One region of the Microbacterium sp. NPDC077184 genome, then DNA from elsewhere that is predicted to be linked to it. Evidence: predicted binding sites of a transcription regulator. Region 1 holds the regulator's gene; the other holds the start of a gene.
The links. Region 1 encodes LexA, which represses DNA repair genes until DNA is damaged. Its sites were predicted from a motif close to TCGAACANNTGTTCGA; they were not measured.

Region 1 (10,621 bases):
CGGTGATCCGTGACGGCGCACGCGCAGCACGCGGAAACCCCGGCTCGTCGCGGCGCGGTGCACGCTGTAGCCGCGTTCGAAGGTCGCGGCCAACCAGCGCTGCAGGGAGTCGGACCCGAGGTTCCGCTGCACCACCAGCCACGCGTCGGACCGCTCGTCCAAGCGCGGGATCCACTTCTCCAGCAGACCGTGCAGCTCGTTCTTCCCGACGCGGATCGGCGGATTGGAGCGGATCGATCGGAACACGATGTCGTCGGGAACATCCTCGGGCCGCACGGCGTTGACGTGGGGGAGTCCGAGGCTCTCCGCGTTACGACGAACCAGATCCAGGGCACGCTCGTTCACGTCGACGGCCCAGATCGTCGCGTGCGGCGACGCCATCGCGAGGGACAGCGATATCGGTCCCCACCCGGAGCCGATGTCGAGCAGGTGTCCCCCCGCGGGGGGAGGGGGCGTGTTCGCCAAGAGCACCGCGGTGCCCGAGTCGACGTGATCGGGGCTGAACACGCCGCCGGCGGTCATGACCTCGACCTCCCGTCCCTGGAGGACCACGCGGATTCGCCGCAGGTTCTCCGGACTGGCGGGGGAAGCACTGAAGTAATGGTCGCTTCCCATGGCTCACGAGCGTAGCGGAGGACGCGGCCTGCGCGGGAGGCTAGAATTCACGGATGCCCGGGCCCCGGCATCCCGGAAGGAACTGATGACGCACCACACCACACCGCCCACCGCCGACGAGCAGCCGGTGGATCCGGTGGATCGCGTGCTGTCGCACGCCGACTCCCGATCCGGTGCGCGCGTGTTCGGGAACGCCCAGGCGCTCCAGGACGCGTCCACCGCGTACGGAGCGGACAGCGACGGCGATCAGTGGGATCGCGAGGAGCGCGCCGCCCTTCGGCGCGTCCCAGGTCTTTCGACCGAGCTGGACGACGTCACCGAGGTCGAGTACCGCCAGCTGCGTCTGGAGAACGTCGTCCTCGTGGGTGTCCACCCGCAGGGAGCGACCGAGGACGCCGAGAACTCCCTCCGCGAGCTTGCTGCGCTCGCCGAGACCGCGGGTGCCGTCGTCCTGGACGGGGTTCTGCAGCGGCGACCGAATCCTGATCCCGCCACGTACGTGGGTCGAGGCAAGGCCGAGGAGCTCCGCGACATCGTCGCCGCCGTCGGCGCCGACACCGTGATCGCCGACACCGAACTCGCCCCGAGCCAGCGGCGCGCCCTCGAGGACGTCGTGAAGGTGAAGGTCATCGACCGCACCACGGTGATCCTCGACATCTTCAGCCAGCACGCCAAGAGCCGCGAGGGCAAAGCGCAGGTCGAGCTCGCCCAGCTGGAATACCTCCTCCCGCGTCTGCGCGGGTGGGGTGACTCGATGTCACGCCAGGCGGGTGGGCAGGTCGGCGCCGGTGGTGCCGGCATGGGCTCCCGCGGTCCGGGTGAGACGAAGATCGAGCTCGACCGCCGTCGCATCCGCACCCGTATGGCGCAGCTGCGTCGCCAGATCCGCGACTTCGCGCCGGCGCGGGACGCCAAACGCGCTGAGCGCAGGCGCAATACGATTCCGTCGGTCGCGATCGCCGGGTACACCAACGCGGGCAAGTCCAGCCTTCTGAACCGGCTCACGAGCGCCGGAGTGCTGGTGGAGAACGCGCTGTTCGCGACCCTCGACGCCACCGTGCGCCGTGCCGAGGCCGAGGACGGACGGGTGTACACGCTCACGGACACGGTCGGGTTCGTCCGGAACCTGCCCCACCAGCTCGTCGAAGCCTTCCGCTCCACGCTCGAAGAGGTGGGACAGGCCGACGTCATCGTCCACGTGGTCGACGGCGCCCATCCGGACCCGGCGGCGCAGCTGGCGACCGTCCGCGACGTGATCGGCGATGTCGGCGCGCGGGACCTTCCCGAGATCGTGGTGTTCAACAAAGCCGACCTCCTGGACGACGACGCGCGTCTCCTGCTGCGCGGTCTGCAGCCGGACGCCGTCTTCGCCTCCTCCCGCACCGGCGAGGGGGTCGCAGAGCTTCGGGCGACGATCGAGGCGGCGCTTCCGCTTCCGGCTGTCGAGGTGCACGCGCTCGTGCCCTACGACCGCGGAGAGCTGGTCTCGGCGATCCACGAGCACGGCATGATCCTCGCCGAAGAGCACGAGGAGCAGGGCACCGCGGTGCACGCGCGGGTCGGCGAGCACCTGGCGGCGCGTCTGGCGCCGTTCCTCCGGAACTAGTCCAGCGTCAGCGGCGGGATTCCCGGAGGAGCGAACCCGAGGATCCGTCCGAGGAAGGCGAGCTCCGCCTCGAGGGCGCGCTCGATGGTCTCCGCCCGGCGGAATCCGTGCCCCTCGCCGTCGAAGAGCAGATAGGCGTGGGGCACGCGCGCCGCGGCGAGGGCGTCGCGGACGGCTTCGGACTGCGAGGGTGGGACGACGGCATCCTCCGATCCCTGCTCGAGCAGGAGCGGCGTGCGGAAATCCTGCGGTCGCGTGAGCGGGGACAGCTCGATGTAGCGTGCCTCGGCCTCGGGGAGCGGTCCGACGAGTCCGTCGAGATACCGGGACTCGAAGTCCTCGGTCTCCGCGGCGAGCAGGCGCAGGTCGGCGACGCCGTACCGGCTGATCCCCGCGGCGAAGACATCCGTGCCGGTGACAGCGCGGAGTACGGTCCAGCCGCCGGCCGACCCGCCGGCGATGGCCACGCGCTTCGGGTCGAGGCGACCCTCGTCGGCGAGAGCTCTGACCACCGCGACGATGTCGTCGACGTCGACGATGCCCCACGCGCCGCGCAGCCGCTCGCGGTAGGGGCGGCCGTAGCCCGTGGAGCCGCCGTAGTTGACATCGAGCACACCGACGCCGCGGCTGGTGAGATAGGCGATCTTGCCGGATGCCGCGCCGCCCACGTGCGCGGTCGGACCACCGTGGACGAACACGACGTACGGCGGCGCCGTACTCCCGTCCGCGCCGTTTCGTGCCGACGCCGGGACGTCGGGATTCGTCGGAGGGAAGTCGAAGGCATGGACGGGGCCGTGCGGGCCGTCGACCGTGACCTCGCGGGCGGTGGGGGTGAACGCCACAGGCCAGGGTGGAACGTCGCCGGCGATCCGGACCACGTCTTCGGGGACGTCGACGTCCACGAGCCGGAGCGCCGGCATGCCGTGGCCCGTCGTGCCGCTGACGAGCACCCGCGTTCCCGCAGCATCCTCGATCGCCGCGGTCGCCGTGACATCCAGGGGAAGACGCCGTGTGCCCCCGCCGGGCGCGAGGAGAACGACCTCGTCGCTCCCGCGGGTGCGCACCGCGACGATCCGGCCGTCGTCGAGTGGGCGGAACCAGCGGGTGCCGAGGACCCAGAGCGGACCCCCGGTGTCGGCGTCGACCGGGGCGACGGAGGTGCGGTTTCCGGTGCGGAGATCGTGGCGCCAGAGGTTCCACCGCCCGTCGGGATCGTCGGAGTAGAGGAGTGTGTCGTCGTCGAGCCACACCGGTTGCACCGGTGATGACCCGCCGGCGGTGATCGCGCGCGGCTCGTTCCGGAGTGTGCCGATCTCCGCGACCCGCACCTCCGCCCGGTCCCAGGGCATGTCGGGGTGATTCCACGCGATCCAGGCGATCCGCTTGCTGTCGGGGGAGAGGGTCGGGTGGGCGACGAAATCGCTGCCGGCGGCCAGGACGGTCGGCGGGGTTCCGGCATCGCCGTCCCAGGGGATCTCCACGATGTCGCGGCGGACGGGCGTGCCCAGGGTCTCGCGGACGGCGAGGATCCGCCCGCGCTGGATGCTCAGGCCTCCGAAGCGGACGTCCGGGTCCTCCGCGGTGAGCGCGGTCGGTGTCGAGTCGGGAGCGAGGACGTAGACCCGCTGGTCGGTCTTCTCCACGAACACCAGGACGTCGTCGTGCGCCGCCCATGCGCCTCCGCCGTACTCGTGGACGCGTGAACGGGCGTTCCAGGGCGGGGGCAGGAGCGTCCGGACATCGCCGTCCGCGTTGCGCGCCCGGACGGCGATGCGGCCGCCCTCGTCGGGAAGCGATTCACCCCACCAGATCTCTTCGCGCGCCGGCCCGGCGAAGTATGCGCCCTCGAGGCGGGGAGAGGAGCGGGCGACCGTTCGCGCGTCCAGGGGTGACGGCCATGCGCCCCAGGCGGGGGCGGACGCGGGAGCGGGGTTTTCCGAGGGGGTGGTCACCCCCTCCACGCTAGAGCGAAACCGTCGGAAGCGCCGCTACCGTGCCGTTTCGACCTCGACCTGTCGGATCTGCAGCACCTCGAGGATCAGCGCGACGCCGAGGGTCGTCAGGATCACGGCGACGACGTCGCCGATGCCGAGGGGGCGCAGCGCGAACAGCCACAGCACGGCACCGGCGGCCAGGAGGACGCGGACGAGGACGCGACGTGTCCCGAGCCAGCGGCCGAAGCCACCGGTGTCCACCCCCCACGCGGCGACGCGGGCGCGCGCGGAGGCGCCGGCGCGTCCGCCGGCGGAGCGCAGCGCGCGGGCGGGGCGGGAGCGCCCGAGCATCCATCCGGCGACGGCGACGAGGACGCCGAGGAGCGCGAGGACGGCGGCGGAGTGGGCCATCGCCCCGACCATCTGGGCGTAGATGACTTCCAGCGCCGAGGGCGAGAGGCCCGCGTCCTGCGCGACCGCCCCGACCCCGGCGCCGCCGAGGGCGAACCCGGCCGCGAGCGAACCGGCGCCGAGTGCCAACGCCACCCCCGTTCCGAGGACGGCGACGCTGCGGCGGCGGGCGAGGAGGATGCCGAGGCCGAAGAGCGCGAGCGTCACGACGGGAAGCCACCACCCGCCCACGGCGGCCGCGGCGTAGCCGGTGCGCAGGAGCGTCAGGTTCTGACCGTCCCCGAGGATGATCACCCGGTCGACGGTCGGGATCAGGCTCGCGACGCCGATCCCGCGATCCTGCAGGTTCGCCTTGACCCGTTCGACGACGGCGCCCAGCTGGATGCCGACCCCGTCGTCGGTCCGGACGACCAGGCCACCCCCGTCGGAGGTGGCCGCCGCGGTCAGCGCGCGATGGGCCGCTCGCGTCGTCGTCGCCCAGACATCGGTGAAGGCGTCGGAGGCCACCACGCGGGTGACCGTGGTCTGGACGAGGCTTTCGAGGCCTGCCGCGGCCGGCTGCTGGAGCAGCTCCAGGGCGGATGCCGCGCGCGGGGGGAGGCCGAGATCGCTGACGGCCGAGAACACCTCGGCCGTGAGGGCGTCGAAGTCGACCTGGTCGGTGATCGCCTCCATCGTCTCGTCGACGATGAGCGCCTGCACGGCGGGGTCGGTCGACAGCGGCGCGAGCGTCGACACGAACGCGTCCTCGTCCACGAGCTGGACGCGGGTCCAGGCGGACACGATCGACACGGGCACGAGGACGGCGGCGATGATGATGCACAGCGCGGAAGCGAGGCTGCGGAGCCCGCCGCGGCCGGTTCGCGGTGCGGGCTCGCCGTCACGGCGGACGGCCAGTCGGGCGTTCTCCGCTTCCAGCTCGCGGATGCGCGCCTCGAGCGCGGCCTGATCGGAGGACTCCATGGTCATGGGGCCATCATGGTGCACCCGCCGCGGTCGGCGTCGGAGGATCACCCCCGGCGGGTGAGCGCCCGGGAGTCAGACGCTGCGCAGCACGGCGACGACTTTGCCGAGGACGACGGCGTCGTCGCCGAGGATGGGTTCGAAGGCCGAGTTCCGCGGAAGCAGCCACGTGTGACCGTCCCTCTGGCGGAAGGTCTTCACGGTCGCTTCGCCGTCGAGCATCGCGGCGACGATGTCGCCGTTGTCGGCGCTCGGCTGAGAACGCACGACGACCCAGTCGCCGTCGCAGATGGCGGCGTCGATCATCGACTCTCCGGTGACCTTGAGCATGAACAGGTCGCCCTTGCCGACGAGCTGTCGGGGCAGGGGGAAGATCTCGTCGATCTGCTGGTCGGCGGTGACGGGGACACCGGCGGCGATGCGGCCCACCAGCGGCACCAGGGCGGCGTCGCCGACCGTGGGGGAGGCGTCCACGGGGCTTTCGGTGGCCGTGCCGGGCAGATCGATGAGCACCTCCATGGCGCGGGTCTTGCCGGCGTCCCGCCGGAGGTATCCGCTGAGCTCGAGCTGGTTGAGCTGGTGCGTGACGCTGGACAGCGACTTCAGCCCCACCGCATCACCGATCTCCCGCATGCTCGGCGGGTATCCGTGGCGGGCGATCGACCGCTGGATGACTTCGAGGATCGCCAGCTGCTTCTCGCTCAGGCTCTTGCGGCGCCGGGTGTGCGGCTTCTGAGATCCGGTGACGTCGCTCATCTCGGCTCCTGTCTCGCCCTGTGTCGCAGAGCGGTCTTCGAATGTCGGAGGTCCGTGGTGTGGTTCCGCTGTCGAAACCGTATCCGCACCTTCGGACCTTCGCCGGGATCGGAGGGGCGTGTCGCTTTCGACAGTGTCGGTCCCAGCCCGGCATTTGACATCCATCATAGTCGAAGATAGCTTCGGAAGAGAAGTTCGCGTGCGGCCCCTCTGGCCGGGGGTCGCATGCGAACTCCCGAACAGAGAGCGGCTCCGACCGATCTCAGAGGAGAAGAGCATGACCACCATCGACACCACCTGGTCCCCCCGTCCGATCGCCCCGCGGACGCGGCTCCGATTGACCACGCGGGGGCGCCGTGCGCTGGCGTTCGCGGTGGCGCTCCCGGTGTCCGCTGCGATGGCGATCGCGGTGATCAGCGGCGGCAGTGCCCTGGCGGGACGCGAGGCCGGCGCGCCGGAGGGCACGTTCTCAGCGGTCGTCGTCGCGCCGGGGGATTCGCTCTGGTCCATCGCCGAGCGCGTCGCGCCGGGCGCGGATCCGCGCGACGTCGTCGATGCCATCGTACGTCTCAACGCCCTCGACGGCGCCGGTCTGCAGGCGGGTCAGAGTCTCGCGATCCCCGCGGACTACGCGACCGGTCGGTGATCGGCCCGGGCGGGCGCGGCGCTCTACGATGGGAGGGGTGACCACCCGCTTGGAAGACCTCCCCCTGCGCGATGACCTCCGCGGGATGACACCGTACGGCGCCCCTCAGGCAGCCCTCCCCGTCGCGCTCAACGTCAACGAGAACACCCACCCGGTGCCGGAAGAGGTCGCCGACGACATCCTGGACGCGGTGGCGCTGGCGCTGCGCGAGGTCAATCGGTACCCGGACCGCGAGTTCACCGGTCTGCGCGAGGGGTTCGCGCAGTACCTCGGCCACGGCCTCGAAGCGGCGAATATCTGGGCCGCGAACGGCTCGAACGAGGTCCTCCAGCACATGCTGCAGGCGTTCGGCGGCCCGGGACGCCGCGCGTTCGGGTTCGCCCCCACCTACTCGATGTATCCGCTCCTCACGCGCGCGACGGGCGCGGAGTGGGTCGCCGGCACACGTGGCGAGGACTTCACCGTCGATCCGGAGGATGCGGCCCGGCAGGTCGCCGACGCCGGGGCGGACGTCGTGTTCCTCTGCGCGCCGAACAACCCCACCGGCACGCCGATGGGGCTGGACGCCATCCGCGCGGTGTACGACGCCACGGACGGCGTCGTCATCGTCGACGAGGCCTATCAGGAGTTCGCCCCGCGGGAAGAGCCGTCCGCACTCACGCTGCTCCCGGGCCGCGAGCGGCTCGTGGTGTCGCGCACGATGAGCAAAGCCTTCGCCTTCGCGGGCGCGCGGGTCGGATACCTCGCGGCGGATCCCGCCGTCGTCGACGCGCTTCGCCTGGTGCGCCTTCCGTACCACCTGAGTGCGCTCACGCAGGCGGCCGCGACCGCCGCGCTGCAGCACGCCCCGACCATGCTCCGGATGGTCGACGACATCGTCGCTCAGCGCGACCGCATCTCCGCGACGCTGCAGGCGCTGGGCTACCGCCCCTACGAGTCCTGGACCAACTTCGTGCTCTTCGGCGGTGTCGACGATCCCCGCGCCGTCTGGGACGGGCTCTACGAGCGCGGCGTCCTCATCCGGGACGTCGGAATCCCCGACCACCTTCGTGTGACGGCGGGGACCGAGGAGGAGACGACGGCGTTCCTCGACGCGTTGGCCTCGGTAGGATCGGGCGCATGAGCGCCGCCCGTACCGCCTCCCTCTCGCGTGCGACCAGTGAGTCTCGTGTCGAACTGGAGCTCGACCTCGACGGCACCGGCCGCAGCCGCATCCAGACGACCGTGCCGTTCTTCGACCACATGCTCACCGCGTTCGCCAAGCACTCCCTGACCGACCTCACCGTCCGCGCCGAGGGCGACACCGACATCGACGCGCACCACACGGTCGAGGACGTGTCGATCGTGCTCGGGCAGGCGATCCGCGAGGCGCTCGGCGACAAGTCCGGGATCGCCCGGTACGGCGATGCCCTCGTGCCGCTCGACGAGGCGCTCGCGCAGGCGGTCGTCGACATCAGCGGCCGACCGTACCTGGTCCACTCGGGCGAGCCCGTCGGATTCGAGCACCACCTCATCGGCGGGCACTTCACCGGCTCCCTCGTCCGGCACAGCTTCGAGGCGATCAGCGTCCACGCCGCCCTGACCGTCCACCTGCGCGTCCTCGGTGGCCGGGACCCCCATCACATCGCCGAAGCGGAGTACAAGGCCTTCGCGCGGGCGTTCCGCCAGGCGAAGGCCCTGGATCCCCTCATCGAGGGCATCCCGAGCACGAAGGGCGCTCTGTGACAGAGGCGCCCGCCCGCCCGACCGTCGCCGTCCTGGATTACGGGTCGGGTAACGTCCACTCGGCCGTCAAGGCACTGATCGCGGCAGGCGCGGATGCGCGGCTCACCTCCGATGCCGGGTTCGTCCGGGACGCGGACGGGCTCGTGGTGCCGGGGGTCGGGGCCTTCCATGCGGTGATGGCGGCGCTGCGCGCCCAGCGCGGAGACCAGCTCATCGAGCGCCGTCTCGCCGGGGGGCGCCCGGTGCTCGGCATCTGCGTCGGCATGCAGGTCATGTTCGATCTCGGCGTGGAGCGCGGGAACGACACGGAGGGTCTCGGCGAGTGGCCCGGGACCGTCACGCAGCTCGACGCGCCCGTCCTGCCCCACATGGGGTGGAACACCGTGACACCGGGCGAGGGAACGGTGTTGTTCCGCGGCCTCGAAGAGGAACGCTTCTACTTCGTGCACTCGTTCGCCGCCCAGAGCTGGCCCATGGTCCGCCAGGACCCCTTCCGCGAGCCCGTCCTCACGTGGAGCACGTACGGTTCCTCGTTCCTCGCCGCGGTCGAGAACGGGCCGCTGTCGGCCACGCAGTTCCACCCGGAGAAGTCGGGCGAGGCGGGCATCCGGCTGCTGTCCAATTGGATCGGCGGCCTCGCCGGGGCTACTCTCTGAGATCGTGCCCCGCTGCGGGTCCGTTCCCGCCCCACCCGTAACGCACGAGGAACCATGAACGATTTCGCGTCCACGCCCACGCTGACTCTTCTGCCCGCCGTCGACGTCGCCGACGGCAAGGCCGTCCGGTTGACTCAGGGGGAGGCCGGCACCGAGACCAGCTACGGCGACCCCATCGACGCCGCACATGAGTGGGCCCGCCAGGGCGCGCAGTGGATCCACCTCGTCGACCTCGACGCGGCGTTCGGCCGCGGCAACAACGCCTCCATCCTCCGCAAGGTGATCAAGTCCGTGCGCGGTGTCCAGGTCGAGCTGTCCGGCGGCATCCGTGACGATCGCACGCTGGAGGCGGCGCTGGAGAGCGGAGCCGCCCGCATCAACCTCGGCACGGCCGCGCTCGAGAACCCGGAGTGGGCCGCCGCTGTCATCGGACGCTACGGAGACGTCATCGCCGTCGGCCTCGACGTGCGCGGAACGACCCTCGCCGCACGCGGGTGGACCCGTGAAGGCGGAGACCTGTGGACCGTGCTGGACCGGCTCGAAGACGCCGGATGCAGTCGTTACGTCGTCACAGATGTGACCAAGGACGGCACCCTCCAGGGGCCGAACCTCGAGCTCCTGCGGGAACTCACCGCGCGCACCCCGAAGCCGGTCGTCGCCTCCGGCGGCGTGTCGAACCTCGATGACATCGCCGCTCTCCGCGAGCTCGTCCCGCTGGGCGTCGAGGGTGCCATCGTCGGCAAGGCGCTGTACGCCGGGGCGTTCACCCTGGCAGAGGCCCTGGATGTCGCCGGGCGCTGACGGAGCACATCCCGCCGATTCGGCGGGAGTCCCCTGGGCGGGCCGGGAGTTCCGTGCGAATCCGCACGCGGCTGACGACGGGTCAGCTGATCCTGCGCTCCTCGAAGCCCTGCGCCGCTTCCATGCGGGAGAGGGCTCGCCCGTCGAGGTGATCGAGGCCTATCGCGCTGCGCGCCTGCTCATCCCGCTCGTGGCGGAGAAGGGTGACGAGGGGATCGGTCCGCACGGACTGGCCGTCGACAAGACCCAGGAGCTTTCGATCGTGACGGTCGCGGCCCCCGATGGTCGACGCGTCCTCCCGGTCTTCTCGAGCGTCGCGGCGATGCAGAAGTGGGATGCCTCCGCACGGCCGGTACCGGCGGATGGAGTGCGGACTGCCCTGGCCGCCGTGCAGGACGGAACCGATCTGATCGTGCTGGATCCCACCTCGCCCACGGAGTTCGTCGTGCGGCGCCCGGCGGTCTGGGCCATCGCCCGCGGCGAGGAGTGGGAACCGAGCTACGCATCC
Region 2 (10,621 bases), on a different contig from region 1:
CCCTCCTGTTCCTGTTCGAGATCATCGGCGACCTGTTGCCGGCGGGCGTGGTGAACATCGTCAACGGCTTCGGCATCGAGGCCGGTGCGCCGCTCGCGCAGCACAAGCGCATCCGGAAGGTCGCCTTCACGGGTGAGACCACCACCGGGCGCCTCATCATGCAGTACGCGTCGCAGAACCTCATTCCGGTCACGCTCGAGCTCGGGGGCAAGAGCGCCAACGTCTTCTTCGACGACGTCGCGCGCGAGAACGACGCCTACTACGACAAGGCGCTGGAGGGTTTCACGTTCTTCGCGCTCAACCAGGGCGAGGTCTGCACGTGTCCGTCGCGTGCACTCATCCAGCGTTCGATGTACGACCGGTTCCTCGGCGACGGCCTCGACCGGGTGTCGAAGATCGTGCAGGGAAACCCCCTCGATCCCGCGACGATGATCGGTGCGCAGGCGTCGAACGACCAGCTGGAGAAGATCCTGTCGTACATCGAGATCGGCAAGGAGGGCGGCGCGAAGCTCCTCGCCGGTGGCGAGCGCGTCGACCTCGGCGGCGACCTCAGCGAGGGGTACTACGTCGCCCCCACGGTCTTCGAGGGCACGAACGACATGCGCATCTTCCAGGAGGAGATCTTCGGCCCGGTCGTCTCGGTCACGTCGTTCGACGACTTCGACGACGCGATTCACATCGCCAATGACACCCTCTACGGTCTCGGCGCCGGTGTCTGGAGCCGCTCGGGCGACATCGCCTATCGTGCGGGTCGCGCGATCGAGGCCGGACGCGTGTGGACGAACACCTATCACCAATACCCGGCGCACGCGGCGTTCGGTGGCTACAAGCAGTCCGGCATCGGGCGCGAGAACCACCTGAAGATGCTCGATCACTACCAGCAGACGAAGAACCTGCTGGTGTCGTACGCCGAAGGCGCGATGGGCTTCTTTTGAGCACTGAGTCCCCCATGAGCAGGGTCGCCGTCACCGACGCGGCGGCGGCCCTGCTGCGCACCCTCACCGCTCAGCACGGGAAGCTGATGTTCCATCAGTCGGGCGGATGCTGTGACGGCAGCGCCCCGATGTGCTACCCGGTCGGGATGTTCCTGACCGGCCCGAGCGACGTCCTCCTCGGGACGATCGATGCCGGTCTCGACGATCCGATCGAGGTCTACATGTCGGAGTCGCAGTTCGAGTACTGGAAATATACGCACCTCACCATCGACGTCGTTCCCGGTCGCGGTGCCGGCTTCAGCGTCGAGGGTCCGACCGGCATGCGGTTCCTTATCCGTTCGCGCATGCTGACCGACCCGGAGCTCGTCCACTTCGGGCTGGTCTCACCGGCACCGAGCGAAACGGACGCTCACTAGGGGCGGAGAGGAGGTCATCGCCGGCGCGGACGCTCGCACGCCACCGCCGGTGTCGGTGGGGGCGTCCTAACATCGAGCCCTCGGCCAGGGGAGGAGACCTGGCCGTTGACGAAGAACCGCCGCTACGAAGCACACTACGACGCGATCAATGACGCGCGTATCGCGCAGGCATCCCGCTCCGCCCAGCAACCACTCACGCTTCCTCGGCAGGCCTATGGGCCGACCCCGTTCGAGTGGGCGCCGCCCAGAAGGCAGCCGACGGTGTGGGTCTGGGTTCATTGGCGCGAGGGCCCGGCGACCAAGATCGCCGCCGTCGCCGCGGCATGGAACGACCGAGTCGTGATCGTGGAGTGGGAGCAGACCGGCGGACGACGCTCCGTGGTGGTGTGGCGCACCGCAGTTTCTCACCGTGTCGAACGAACGCGCGCGCGTCCGCATACGCGAGCTCTCACGCTCAGGGCGGGGGCCGGAACCACTTCGGGCGTGTCCGGTCAGGGCGAGCGTCAGAAGGGGACGATCGCCAACCCGGGTTCGGGTTCGGGGTCGGGGTCGGGGTCGGGGTTGGGGACGAACATCACCCGCGGTGGCGGATCTTCGATATAGACCGCCCCCGACGGCGCAGTGAATCGCAGTCTCCCGCCGGGGAGTTGTTCGACAGTCCATCCGGCTGCGTGCCTGGTCACGTGATGTCGGGTGCAGCAGGGACCGAGGTTGTCGCCGTCGGTCTTGCCGCCCTTGCTGTACTCCTGGTGGTGGTCGATCTCGGATCGCATCGCGGGTCGCCGGCATCCGGGGAACGCGCATCGCACGTACCGGGCCTGCAGGAACCTCTTGATCCCTGCCGTCGGCGTATACCGATCCGTCGTCAATACCTCAGCGGTGACCGGGTGCAGAAACACCCGATCGAACCCGGGAGCATTCCCTGTCAGGATCCGCACGGTGGCCGGGTCGATCGCGCACTTTCCGTCCAACTCCGCCCCACCCGACGTGGTTCCGGCGAGGGTGGTGGCGGGGATGCTGACCTGCACGCTCGCGCGGATCGCCGCGAGCCCACCCCCGGTGGGATCGACGGTCGGCGCGGCGGTCAGGAGCATGTCCATCACGACATCCGCGCGGATCTGATCCAGGCCGCGGTCGTCGAACCACACCGGCTCAGCGTCGCCTCCGTTCGGGGTGTCCTCGCCGCATGCTTCCCGCTCGGCCGCTTCCCGTCGTGCGCGCAGGTCGGTCGCTTTGATCTCCCGACCCTGCTGGGTGGTGCGGTCGTAGATCCCGTGGATCTCCGACGACGGCCCGATCACACCGAGCATCGACATCCCGTCGCGCAGGTCTTCCACCCACACCCGGCGTTTGCACACCGCGACGTCATGCCGTTCCTGCACGGTGGCGGGGTTGAGCTTGTCCGCCACCTGCTGCGCGTAGGGCTTCACCCGCCCGGCGGTGGTCTTCACCGCGTACGCCAGAACGTCCTTCTCATAGGCCGCCCGGGCCGCGGGGTCGTGCAGCTCCGCGCCGAACTCGACGATCACCCGGGTGTGCGCCTTCTGGATGTTCCCGTCCCGCCACGCCTCCCACGTCGCGGTGAACTCCGTGTGGAGCCGGTGCCCCTCGAACAGGTGGGTCTGCATCGTGCGGTCGTCGACATGAACTGCCGGACCGAGCTCCGCGGCCATCGCCCGCAGCGGCATGTCGCGCTCCCTCGACGTGGCCGAGGAGATCTTCGCGGTCTGCTCCTGCGTGTACGCAAACGCCTCGGCGTAGATCTCCGCCCGTTCGGCGAGGATTCTCGCCTCCGCCGCGAAGGACGCCTCCACCCGCTCCCGGAACGCCCGCGTCTTCCGACGGTGAGCCTCATCCGGCTCGAAGGGGTCGTTCATCGCTTCTCTTCTCGATCGCTTTCCGTGCTCTCAGTATAGAACACAAATACGACATGCGCCGGAGTGAGATGACGAATCTTCGTACAAAAAGACGACGAGGAGAGCGGCCGCACCGCAGGCACCGCAGGCACCGCAGGTCGCTCAGACGAACGCGTCGAGCGAACCCCAGCCGCCGACGTAGGCCTCGACGTGCGGATCCGGTCGCAGCGGATGGATGCCCGCAACGCGACGCCGCACCGAGGTGAATCCGTCCTCGGTGCCCGATCGCGCCGCACGACGTTCCGCGCGACGTGAGCGCATGACTCCGCCGCCCGACTCCACCTCGATGGTGCCGACCTCCCCACTTCCGAGCGCCGCGAGGCACTCTGCGAGACCCGCCGCATCGTCGATGAGCATCGGCCGCTCGAGCGTCCACGTCACCCGCGCATTCACGCCCCCGCCCTCCGACTCTCCCACGCCCCCCAGCGACCCTCCCCCGCGCACCCGCACCCGCACCCGCGCATCCGCCCGGAGTGCCTCGACCGCCGGCTCCGCATCGAGCACGACGACCGCGTGCGGGAACGCCGCGAGGATCGAATCGACGCACACGAACAGGGCGGCGTCGCTGTGTTCCCCGGCGAGGCGGACGGCGAGGTCCGGCACGCTGCGCCGCACTCCGAACCCCGCCGAGCCCGACACCGGAACGGATGCCGCGAGTCGCAGCGTCTGCGCATTGGCGCGTTCGCGGTCCGAGCCCTCGCGACCGGCCCATTCGGGCCCGTCGTGCCAGGCGACGGCATCCGGAACATGGGCGAGCACGGCGCCCGCCTGCCACGCCCGGTGCACCCACTCCCAGTCCTCGCCGCCGTACGCGGTGAAGGACTCGTCGAAGCCGCCCACATCGTCGAAGAGCCGCCGGGAGCACGCGATCACCGCGCCGATGACGTACCGGTACGAGCGGTCGTCGGCGTCGAGCAGATTCCGCGACCGTGCGTAGGCGTCGGCGAGCCACGCGGGTTCGGCGAGTTCGCGTCCGCGGACGGCCTCCACGACCGGCGTCTGCACCGGCACCCCCGCCAGCTCGGCGTGGCGCCGTCGGCCCACCGTGACGGCATCCGGAAGCAGAGCGGGAAGCCGGGTCAGCGCGGAGATGTACCCCGGCTCGGGAGCGGTGTCGGCGTCGAGGAAGCACAGGATGTCGCCGGTGCTCGCGCGGACGCCGAGGTTCCGCACCGCCGCGAGGCGGAATCCGCGATCCTCCTGCCGGACGACCCGCACTCCGGCGGGAACGCTGACCGGGTGCGGCGATCCGTCGTCGGCGACGATGATCTCGAGCCGGTCGGCGGGGTGGTCCTGCGCGGCGAGGGCCGCCAGCGTCCGCGCGAGCTCGTCGGGCTGGTCGTAGTGCGCGACGATCACCGACACCCGCGGCGGCATCGCCGGGCGCGCGTCGCCCACGAGATCCCACCGGTTGCCGGGCACGATCCCCGAGTCCACCGGGCCGCCACCGGTCACGTCAGCTCTCCCCACCACGCCCGATACGCAGCGGCGGCCTCGCGCGCGTCCATCGGCAGTGCTGCGACGCCGTGCCACGTGGTCTCCGGTCGATCGATCGCCGATCGGATGCCGTCGGTCAGGCGATCGGCCGGCGTCACCGCGATCGTCCCCGGCCGGAGGGCCGCCATCTCGGTGATGTACCGGTTCTCGACGGCGAGCGGGCGGCGGCCCCACGCGATCCACGACGACAGCGAGCCGGATGCGGACACGTGCCGATGCGCGATCACCGGCACCGACACCGCGCGGCAACGCACCGCCATCGCCTCGTCGTCGAGCCACCCGGTGACCTCGACCTCGACGCCCCGCACCGCGGCACGCGCGACGAACGCCGCGAGATCGTCGGCGTGCCCGTCGGACGCGCGCCCGAGGACCGTCAGCCGCGTCACCCCGGCCTCCGCCGCCGCCTCGGCGGCCTCGTCGTGCCCCTTGCCGGGATAGAAGTAGCCGAGCACCCCGACCGATCCGTCCGCATCCGGGCGTTCCCCGGAGACGGGCGCGCCCACGGGGAGCGGGATGACCGCGACGGGACCGTCCCACACGCCGTGCTCGGCGAGGAGCGCGCGTTCGTGCGCGCTGTTGACGGCGACGCCCCGGGCGCGCGCGGCGACCGCCGCGTACACCGCGCGGCGTCGCGGCAGGTTGCGCTCGCCATCGGACTCCTGCGGCACATCGTGCAGGGTCACGGAGATCGGATGCCGATCGGCGACCGCCTCGAACGCGGCGAGCGCCTCCTCCAGGCTCCCCGCCCAGAGCCGGTCGGTGAACTGCGCGTGAAGAGGAACGCCCGGCGGGATCTCGGCGATGTCGCCCCGGGCACATACCGTCACGCCGGGTTCGAGGGCTGTCACCGCGTCGGCGAACGCCCGCCCGTGCACCGCGACGCCGTGCGGACCGGGATCGGTGACGATCACCGGGGCAGCCACGCCCCGCGCGCCCTCCGTAGCCCGCACGGTCACGCGGTCCTCCAGCGGCGGACGAGCGGCGCGAGCCGCGCCATCGCGGCGTCGACGAAGCCGGGGTGCGCGGCGTACCAGGCCCGATGCGCCTCGCGCACGGCATTCGTCGTCACCGGCGCCCCGTCGACGAGCCAGTCATCGCGCGGGGCGTCGGGAAGGTCCCACGCCTCGACGACCCAGGACTCGAGCGGCGCCCGCACCGACGCGAGGAGCGGACGACCCGGATCCGTCGGTCCTCCCTCGAGGCCGAGGGCATCGATCACGCGCGCCGCCAAAGGCAGCCACACGGCGTTCCCCGGGTGATTGACCGTGCGCATGTGGTCGGCGGTGAGCGGCGAGAACAGATCCGACACGGGGACGTCGATGTCGGTCTCGCGGCGACGGAGCTCGGCGAGGGCGTCGTCGGCGACGGTCCGTACGCCGTCGGGCGGAAGCACCGGCGCGACGGGCACGCCCGCGACCTCGGCGAGCACCCGCACGTCGTGGTACGCCACGAGCGGCGGGTCGCCCTCCACTCCCGGCACGCGGATCGCCGCCTGGAACGGGTGCAGACCGGCGAAGCGCACGGACGGGACCGTGATCAGACGCGCACCCGAGGCGAGCGATCCCGCAAGCTGGGCGGTGCCGAGCGGCAGGTCCCGGTAGTCGCGGCGGATCGGCTGGCTGACGACGTACGCGGCGTGGGAGACGACCTCGTGCAGGCGGTCCGCCTCGGCCGCCGACATCTCGTGCACCGGCGGCACGCGCACGAGGGGTCGCTCGGGCGCATCGAGGACGACGCGCAGCGATTCGGCTTGGCAGTTGCCGACCACGACACCGAAGCGCGCGGGGAGCGGATCGAGCCCGAAGAAGGCCCCGTAGTGACGCCTCCGCCCTAGCACCGCGGAGTCGATCTCCGCAATCCCGTAGGGGATATCCGTGGCGCCGCTCATGATGTGAAACCTATCTCGCCGGTTCCGGCGCTTCCCCTTTTCCCCTTGCGGATTGCGGTCTGTCCGACCGTGCGCTAGCGGCGGGCGGCGCGCGTGCCCGGCGCGCAGAAAGGAACAGACATCACACTCCGCAGTCTCTCTCGGATCCGGGTGGCCTCCGTGCCGTCGCAGCACCCCTACGTCCGGGCCGCGATCGACCCGGCGACGGTCGACCTTCTGCCCGATCCGCCCGTTCCCGGAGCACCCGCCGGGCAGTGGTGGCCGCCGCAGACGGTGACCCCCGCGTGGATCGACGTCCACGCGGCCGAGTTCGACATCCTGCATCTCCACTTCGGGCTCGAGTCGTTCGACAGCGCCGAGATCGCCGCCGGCCTCGCCGCCGCCCGCCGGGCCGGCCGCCCCGTGGTCTACACCGTGCACGACCTCGACAACCCCCAGCTCACCGACCAGGGTCCGTACCGCGCGATCCTCGACACGCTCGTCCCGGCCGCCGATCACCTCATCACGCTGACGGATGCCGCAGCCGACGAGGTCCGCCGCCGCTGGGGCCGCGACTGCACCGTCCTCCCCCACCCGACCGTGCTGACCGGAGACCCGGTCGAGCCGATCGGCGCGCACGCCGCCGACTCGCCCGTCACGGATGCCGCGTCCCCCGTCCGCGTCGGCGTGCACGTGCGCGACCTCCGCCCCAATATCGATGCCGTCGGGGCGGTGCGGGCCCTGGCCGTCGTCGCCGACCGCTTCGGCGCCGAGGTCGACGTCGTCGTCCTCATGAACGACCGGGTCCGCGACACGGCGCTTGCGGAACGGATCATCGCGACGGCCGGCGACCGGGTCCGCGTCGAACGCGTCGAACGACTCTCGGACGCCGCCGTCGAGAGATGGATCGCGCAGCTCGACCTGTTCGTGCTCCCCTACCGACACGGCACCCACTCCGGCTGGGTGGAGCTGTGCTGGGATCTCGCGGTGACCGTCGCCGGCACGCCCGTCGGGAGCGTCGGGGCGCAGCATCCGTCCGGCTTCCTCGCGATCGACCTCGACCGACCGGCGACCCTCGTGGCCGCGGTCGACGAGGCCCGTCGCCGCCGGTCGACGAACCGACGCGACGAGGTGCCGCGTCGTCGCCAGGTCCGTCTCGCCGAGCGGGAGACCGTCCGCGACGCGCACACCGCGCTCTATCGCGACGCCCTCCAGCGCCTCGCGCTCGCCGACCGGCGGATCGCATGAGCGTCGCGCGGATCCCCCTGTGCGTCCTCCTCGTCGCCCCGGAACGACACGCGCTGCGCCAGCCGCACGCCGGAGGGCTCGAGGCGGTCGTCTGGAATCGCGCACGGTGGCTCCGTCGTCGCGGACACGAGGTCGTGCTGTGCGCCGCGGCGGGATCCGACCTGCTCGGCCCGAACCCCGCGCTTCACCTGCCGAGCCCGCGCTGGACGCGCGCGGCCGATGCCTCCGACAGCGAATACCCCGAAGGACACCGGCGGGAGATGGCGGCCGCGTTCGCCCGCGTCGCCGACCACATCGCCCGCGACGGCGGCATCGACGTCGTCGACAACCACAGCCTGCACGGCGCGCCGGTGCGGTGGAGTCGCACGCTCGGCATCCCGGTCGTGACGACCCTGCACACCCCGCCGCTGCCCGACATGGTGGTCGCCGCCTCCGCCCTCGGCGGCGCACCCCACCGCTTCCTCGCCGTCAGCCAGTACACCGCGCAGGCGTGGTCGGCGGAGGGCGTCGACGCCATCGTGATCCCCAACGGCGTCGACACCGACCATTGGACGGCAGGCGCGGGCGGCTCGGACTGGGTGTGGTCCGGACGCGTCGTCCCCGAGAAGGCACCCCACCTCGCCATCCGAGCGGCGCGCGTCGCAGGCGCCCGCATCTTCCTGGCCGGACGGATCGGCGACGAGGAGTACTTCGCGCGGGAGGTCCGACCGCTCCTCGGACCGGACGCGCGCTACGCGGGCGCTCTGCGCCAGCCCGAGCTGAACGCGCTCGTGGGTGCGGCGGCGGTCGCGCTGGTGACCCCGGTCTGGTCGGAGCCGTTCGGCCTCGTCCTCGCCGAAGCCCTCGCCACCGGTACGCCGGTCGCCGCGTTCGACTCCGGCGGCATCCGTGAAGTCCTGTCCGGGATGCCGGGGACCGCGGTCGTCCCGGCCGGCGACGTCGTCGCGCTCGCGCGTGCTGCGTCGGCGCTCGCCGAGGCGGGCGCCGGCATCACGACCCGGCGCGCGGTCCGCCGCGCCGCCGAGGCGCGCTACTCGCTCGCGCACCGGCAACGCGAGGTCGAACGGGTGCTCCTCCACGCGGCATCCGATGCTCCTCGTCACGGCCTCGCCGCCGAGGCCGTCGCGCAGGTCGGCGCATGATCGGCTGGTACGTCCACCATCACGGGTTCGGGCACGTCACCCGCCTGCGCGCGGTGCAGCCGCACCTCAGCGAGCCCGTCACGGTGTTCTCGAGCCTCGCCGCGCCCGACGGGCTCCCCGCGGACATCACCTGGGTGCGGCTCGAGGGCGACGCGGACCCGATCCCCACGCCCGACGGCGGCGAGATCGACCCGGCGCAGCTCGATCCGACGGCGCGGGGCGCCCTGCACTGGGCACCGCTCGGACATCCCGGCCACCGCGCGCGTCTCGCGACCATCGCGCAGTGGATCGCCGCGAACGAGGTGTCGACATTCGTCGTCGACGTCAGCGCCGAGGTCACCGCGTTCGTGCGTCTCCTCGGGGTCCGGACGGTGGTGATGGCCCAGCCCGGCGACCGGACCGACGCGCCCCACCGCCTCGCCTACGACCTCGCCGACCGGATCGTCGCGCCGTGGGCGGAAGGCGTGATCGACGCCGCCGCGCTGCGCGACCGCGGCGACCGCGTCGCCTACGTCGGGGGCATCTCACGGTTCGACGGTCGTGCCTCCCGTGGGGAGGGCGACGATCCCGCGAACGGCCCGGACCGCGCCCTGTTCCTCGGCCGGACCGTGGACGTCCCGCGGCTGGAGGCGACGGTCGCCGCCCTACACGCGCGCGGATGGCGCACCGACCTCGCGGGTGCCCGGGGCGACGGTGATCGCGTGGACGACGTGTGGTCGGCGTTGCGGCGGAGCACGGTCGTGGTGAGTGCCGCCGGTCAGAACAGCATCGCCGACCTCGCCGCCGCCGGCGTCGCCGCGGTCGTGATCGCGCAGGACCGGCCCTTCGATGAGCAGCGGCACACCGCGCGGGTCATCGCCGCCCGCGGCCTCGCGCTCACCGCACCCGACGCCGTCTCCTCCGACGACCTCGCCGACCTGATCGAGCGGGCCGCGACCTGCGTCTCCGGCGCGCCCGATTGGACGGCGTGGCGGGTGACCGGCGCCGCGCAGCGTGCCGCCCGGGCCATCGAGGAGGCGGTATGACGACGCGGGTCGCCGTCATCACGACGGCCTCGTCCGCGCGCCTCGCTCACCTGCACCGGCAGCGGCGCTTCCTGCGCGAGGCGCAGAGCGAGACGTCCACCGCCGGGATCGACCTCCTCCGCATCGAGGTCTGGCTCGACGAAGAGGCGCCGCACGAAGTCGGGAACGCCACCGTCCTCCACCTCCCGCCCGGCGCCCATGGGATGCGGGTCGGCGCGGCGCGCAACGTCGCCGCCCGGCACGCGATCGAGGCCGGTGCGGACCTGCTCCTCTTCCTCGACGTCGACTGCCTGCCCGGGCCCGATCTCCTCCCTCTCTCCACGGATGCCGCGCGCCGGCGCCCCGACGATCTCCTCGCGGGTCCGGTGACCTACCTCGCCAGCGTGCAGCGCCCGAACGCGCTCGCCGACCTCCCCGCCCTGACCCGGCCCCACCCTGCGCGACCCGATCCGGCTCCCGGCTCCCTGGCTCACGCCGCGCCGACGGACTACGCGCTCTTCTGGTCGCTCTCCTTCGCGGTCACCCCGCGGGTATGGGAGCGGATCGGCGGGTTCGACGAGGCCTACGAGGGCTAC

Region 2: AB0O93_RS14180 (DUF222 domain-containing protein) is a predicted target of LexA. The motif match lies at 3,265-3,280, and genes of this name have one in related genera.

Annotation. Positions count from the first base shown of each region.
Region 1 is NZ_JBFBMM010000006.1:231,377-241,997, forward strand. It holds gene AB0O93_RS12520 (methyltransferase) at 1-615, opposite strand, end outside; gene hflX (GTPase HflX) at 701-2,221, shown strand; gene AB0O93_RS12530 (prolyl oligopeptidase family serine peptidase) at 2,218-4,173, opposite strand; gene AB0O93_RS12535 (hypothetical protein) at 4,210-5,535, opposite strand; gene lexA (transcriptional repressor LexA) at 5,605-6,285, opposite strand; gene AB0O93_RS12545 (LysM peptidoglycan-binding domain-containing protein) at 6,563-6,931, shown strand; gene AB0O93_RS12550 (histidinol-phosphate transaminase) at 6,960-8,054, shown strand; gene hisB (imidazoleglycerol-phosphate dehydratase HisB) at 8,051-8,656, shown strand; gene hisH (imidazole glycerol phosphate synthase subunit HisH) at 8,653-9,312, shown strand; gene priA (bifunctional 1-(5-phosphoribosyl)-5-((5-phosphoribosylamino)methylideneamino)imidazole-4-carboxamide isomerase/phosphoribosylanthranilate isomerase PriA) at 9,367-10,113, shown strand; gene AB0O93_RS12570 (SseB family protein) at 10,097-10,621, shown strand, end outside.
Region 2 is NZ_JBFBMM010000008.1:114,552-125,172, forward strand. It holds gene AB0O93_RS14170 (aldehyde dehydrogenase family protein) at 1-935, shown strand, start outside; gene AB0O93_RS14175 (DUF779 domain-containing protein) at 950-1,351, shown strand; gene AB0O93_RS14180 (DUF222 domain-containing protein) at 1,855-3,228, opposite strand; gene AB0O93_RS14185 (glycosyltransferase) at 3,370-4,722, opposite strand; gene AB0O93_RS14190 (hypothetical protein) at 4,719-5,720, opposite strand; gene AB0O93_RS14195 (WcbI family polysaccharide biosynthesis putative acetyltransferase) at 5,717-6,652, opposite strand; gene AB0O93_RS14200 (glycosyltransferase) at 6,803-7,879, shown strand; gene AB0O93_RS14205 (glycosyltransferase) at 7,876-9,021, shown strand; gene AB0O93_RS14210 (glycosyltransferase) at 9,018-10,046, shown strand; gene AB0O93_RS14215 (galactosyltransferase-related protein) at 10,043-10,621, shown strand, end outside.